Regions from separate parts of the Arthrobacter sp. HS15c genome, predicted to be linked through region 1. Evidence: predicted binding sites of a transcription regulator. Region 1 holds the regulator's gene; the other holds the start of a gene.
What was found. Region 1 encodes Rex, which represses fermentation and respiration genes when NADH is low (regulators of the CRP and FNR family bind a similar motif). Its sites were predicted from a motif close to CTTGTGAANNNNTTCACAAG; they were not measured.

Region 1 (2,387 bases):
CTGCCTGCGCACTGAATGACGCGGGAATACCTCTCCGGAATGACCCGCTCAGGAGCCGCCCGGGGGTACGGTGGAAGTAAGCCTTGCTGGGGGTAGGGCCAGTGCACCGATCCCGGCAGCCGATCCGCACTCCGACCTGAAAAGGACCGCTCATGAGCACGCCTCCTGTCCAGCCTCCCAACCCCAACGAGCCGGAGTCCGGCGGCCAGCCGGCTGCTCCCCGCTACGGCGAGAATGCGCCGCAGTTCGGCCAGCCCACGCCGCCCGCCGCGCAGCCCACGCCCCCGGCACCCCCCGCACCGCAGTACGGACAGAACGCTCCGCAGTACGGCGAGAACCCGCCGTCGTTCGGTCAGAACACCCCGCAGTACGGCGAACAGGGCTCCCCGGCGCCCCAGTACGGCCAGAACCCGCCGCCGTTCGGTCAGAACCCGCCGCAGGCCCCGGCCTACGGCCAGCAGCCCTTTGGCCAGCAGTACGGGCAGTCACCGTACGCTCAGTACCCGTCCGAGCAGCCGGCGGCACCAGGCAGCAACGGGATCCCCCAGCTGGTCAACATTTCCTTCTGGCTGCTGATCGCGTCCGGCGTTGTCTTTGTCATCTCCATGCTGATGGGCATTGGCCAGCTGGATGATCCGCTGATGCGGAGCACGTTTGAAGAGGCCATGCAAAGCGGCGGCGCCGCCGGCCAGGTCTCCTACGAGGACCTCAAGGGCGTCATCGCCGGCACCCTGGTGGTTTTTGCCATCATCGGGGCCGCGCTATACGCCCTCGTGGCCATCTTCGTCCGCAAGGGCAAGAACTGGGCCCGGATCCTCGGAACCGTGTTCGCGGCGCTGTCCGTCTTCGGCCTCTTCCAGGTGCCGAACATCGGAACACTGGGAACCCTGATGGGAATCGCAGCCATCGTGCTGCTGTTCCTGCCGGCCGCAGCCCCGTACTTCCGCAGGCAGCAGCCGTTTGCCAACCCGTACGGCCAGCCCGGAAACCCTTACGGCCGCTAGCCTGACGGTCTGCCGGAAACCATTCCAGCCAAGAACAACACAGACAACAACATCAGCAACCACACCCGCGGGCGTGGATCCCGGAGCCGCCGGATTGCTAGGCGGTCTGGCCCGGGGTCTGCGCCCGCTGCGCGTGGTAGGCCAGGATCTGGAGTTCGGTGGCCATGTCCACCTTGCGGAGGTTGACATAGTCGGGCACCTGGAGCATCACGGGCGCAAAGCTGAGGATGCTGCGGACGCCGGCGGCCACCACGCGGTCGCACACGCCCTGCGCCACCGCGGCGGGCAGGGCCAGGACCACCATGTTTGCGCCCGTGCGCTGCAGCACGGGTTCAAGGTCTGCGGCGTCGCTGACCCGCAGCCAGCCCACCTCATTGCCCACCACCATCTGGTCGGCATCAAAAATGGCCACAACATCGAACCCACGTGACTCGAAGCCGCCGTACCTGGCCAGCGCCTTGCCAAGGTTACCGGCGCCGACAATGGCCACCTTCCAGTCGTGGGTGAGCCCGAGCGCCGCGGCTATGTGGCGGCTGAGGTACTGGACTTCGTAGCCCACTCCCCTGGTGCCGTACGAGCCCACGTGCGAGAGGTCCTTGCGCAGCGTGGCTGAGCTGACGCCGGACGCCTCTGCCAGCGACTCAGAGGACACCCGCTCCACGCCTTCGGCCAGCAAGGTGTTAAGCGCGCGCAGGTACAGCGTGAGGCGGGCTACCGCGGCGGGCGGAATCTGCTTGGCCGCGGCGGTCTTGCCGTCCGCGGCGATCTTGCTTTCCTGCACGTCCGGCGCGTCCTGGCTGTCAACCCCGTCCGGGGCGCCATGGACAGCCTGGGGAGATGAATCCAGTGAACTCACTATCCCCTCCCTTGCGTCGCGTTGTGGTTCCACTCTAGAGCCCCGCGCCTGCTGCCAACAAAGCCGATGCCATTGCCCGGAACCGCGGCCCTACTGCGCCATGGCGCGCTGCAGGACGCGCTCCAACCGGGACTCGTCGATCTTCCAGAAATCGCGCTGGATCCCGTCCACCAGCACCACCGGGATCTCCTCGGCATAGCGGTCACGCAACCCGGGATCGTCGTCGACCCGCTGTTCCGTCCACTCAAGTCCCAGGGAGGCAGTCACCCGCCCGACGGCGTCGCGCGCGTCCGCGCACAGGTGACAGTCGGTTTTGGTGATGAGGACAACCTGCGGTCTTGCCATGCATTAACCGTATCGCCCTTTGGGGGCGGACAACGCGGCGCACAGCGCCGCGACAGTTGGGGCCTCCTGCATTGACTAGACTCGGGGACATGCCCGAGGAGAAGTACGTCGCTGTTGTCACGCAGCCGGTTGCGGCGCCGCAGACCGGCGAGGCGGCGTTCTTCGACGTGGACAACACGCTG
Region 2 (2,387 bases), on a different contig from region 1:
TCTGCGCCGGCGGCGGGGCCCACGCCGCGGAGTAGGTGCTGGAGCGGCAGTCCACCAGCAGGTGCCCCGCGGACGCCTCGGCGAGGGCCTCCGAGAGTTGCGGTTTCCAGAACGAGGCGAGGCGGCCGACGTCGGGCAGTGCCGTTCCCATCGACAGCCGGTACGCGGGCACGCGGTCGGCAAAGCGGATGGCGCCCCACAGCGCGGACACCACCAGCACCGAACCGTCGGCCTTCCGTCGCTGCGCCGGTGTCAGCGTCTTGTACCCGAGGGCGTCGTACAAAACGCCCGAATAGATCTGGTGGGCAGGAGCCGCCGGTTCCGCGTGCAGCCGGGTGTTGCGTTCGACGTCTTCCTTCAGCGATGCCCCGACGCCCAGCAGTGCGAGGGCGTCCTCGTGGGCGCTCACCGTTCCCAGCGCCTCAAGGACCTTGGCCCGGTACGTGTTCAGCGCCGGGAAGCTCAGGGAAGGCCAGTCGACGGCGGATCCACGGACTGCGGGGGTCTTGCCTTCAGAGGGGGGAAGCAGAATCAGCACCGTACGATCCTACCGGCGACTTCCGGCCCCGTTCCGACGGTAGAATGGACGCCGGATGGGTTGACCAGGCGGCCGCGCGTCACGCAAGTGGCTCGAGGAACGTCCGGGCTCCACAGGGCAGGGTGGTGGGTAACGCCCACTCGGGGTAACCCGCAGGCCAGTGCCACAGAGAACAGACCGCCTGGATCGCGCCGTTTTGAAAGCGGCACGAAGCAGGTAAGGGTGAAACGGTGGTGTAAGAGACCACCAGCTTCCCGGGTGACCGGGAAGGCTAGGTAAACCCCACCCGGAGCAAGGCCAGACAGGACACGTTTGAGGGCTGCCCGCCCGAGTGTCCGGGTAGGCCGCTGGAGGGCGTCGGCAACGGCGTCCGTAGATGGATGGCCGCTACTCCCGCGCTGGTAACGGCACGGGAGCACAGAACCCGGCGTATCGGTCAACCCATCCCACCAACCCCCAGCCGGGCAGCCCGGCGCCGCATGTGAGTGACTTCACGCCCGTGGGGGACGTTCAGGGCCCCCCTCCAGCCTAGAATGGAGAGCGAACGTAGAAGTTCTGCCGCCGGGTCTGCGTTCGCAGCCGGTGGCTTTTCTTTGCGCTTCTCCAAGGTGTCCGGGGTGGACCGAATCCCCGCCGACGCTCGCGCCCCGGAACACCTCCGGCGGCCGCCCTCCGCGTACGAGGACGTATGTGGTTGACCCAAGGAAGGTAGTTCTGTGAGCCAGACGTCAGATTCTTGTCTTGATACGTGGATGGGCCGGGAGGCACTCGCCGAGGCCATGATTCCGGTGATCGGCCGGCTGTACCGCGAAAACAATGTGGTGACCAGCATTCACGGCCGCAGCCTGATCAACAAGTCCACCATGAACATCCTGAAGGCGCACCGGTTCGCCCGCCGCATGAGCAAGGATGAGCTGCTCCTGGAGGAGACAGCCCCGCTGCTGAACACGCTCGCCGGCCTGGAACTGGGCGCGGCAGCGATCGACATCGCCCGCCTGAACCAGAAGTTCAAGGCTGAGGGCGACGGCGCCACCCTGGAAGAGTTCCTCCGCGCCGAACTGGCCGAGGTAGTGGGCAAGCGCGGCGCCGACGACCGCACCAGCACCGACGTTGTGCTCTACGGTTTCGGCCGGATCGGACGCCTCCTGGCCCGCCTCCTCATCGAAAAGGCAGGCGGCGGCCACGGCCTGCGCCTGCGCGCCATCGTGGTGCGCCGCGGCTCGGACAAGGACCTCTCCAAGCGCGCCAGCCTGCTGCGCCGCGACTCGGTCCACGGATCCTTCGAAGGCACCATCCGCGTGGACGAGGATGCCAACACCATCACCGCCAACGGCGTCCAGGTCCAGGTCATCTACTCGGACAACCCGGCCACCATCGACTACACCGCCTACGGCATCCACAACGCGCTCGTGGTGGACAACACCGGCCGCTGGCGCGACGCCGAAGGCCTGTCCCAGCACCTGCAGAGCAAGGGCGTTGCCCGCGTGCTGCTGACCGCTCCGGGCAAGGGCGCGCTGAAGAACATCGTGCACGGCATCAACCACGGCAGCATCGAGGACACGGACCAGATCGTGTCCGCAGCGTCCTGCACCACGAACGCCATCACCCCGGTCCTGAAGGCCATCAACGACAAGTTCGGCGTGATCCACGGCCACGTTGAAACAGTCCACTCCTTCACCAACGACCAGAACCTGATCGACAACTTCCACAAGGGCGACCGCCGCGGCCGCTCCGCCGCGCTGAACATGGTCATCACCGAAACCGGAGCGGCCACCGCTGTGGCGAAGGCACTGCCCGAACTTCAGGGCAAGCTTTCCGGCAGCTCCATCCGCGTCCCCACGCCGGACGT

Region 2: the regulator Rex is predicted to act here: its motif matches at 1,017-1,036, upstream of ABV518_RS21390 (glyceraldehyde-3-phosphate dehydrogenase).

Annotation. Positions count from the first base shown of each region.
Region 1 covers NZ_JBFOHM010000008.1:271,960-274,346, forward strand. Annotated here, with positions in the region: gene ABV518_RS15335 (hypothetical protein) at 153-1,004, shown strand; gene ABV518_RS15340 (redox-sensing transcriptional repressor Rex) at 1,102-1,860, opposite strand; gene ABV518_RS15345 (glutaredoxin family protein) at 1,951-2,205, opposite strand; gene ABV518_RS15350 (HAD family hydrolase) at 2,295-2,387, shown strand, end outside.
Region 2 covers NZ_JBFOHM010000014.1:89,385-91,771, reverse strand. Annotated here, with positions in the region: gene ABV518_RS21400 (YaaA family protein) at 1-538, opposite strand, end outside; RNA gene rnpB (RNase P RNA component class A) at 595-986, shown strand; gene ABV518_RS21390 (glyceraldehyde-3-phosphate dehydrogenase) at 1,255-2,387, shown strand, end outside.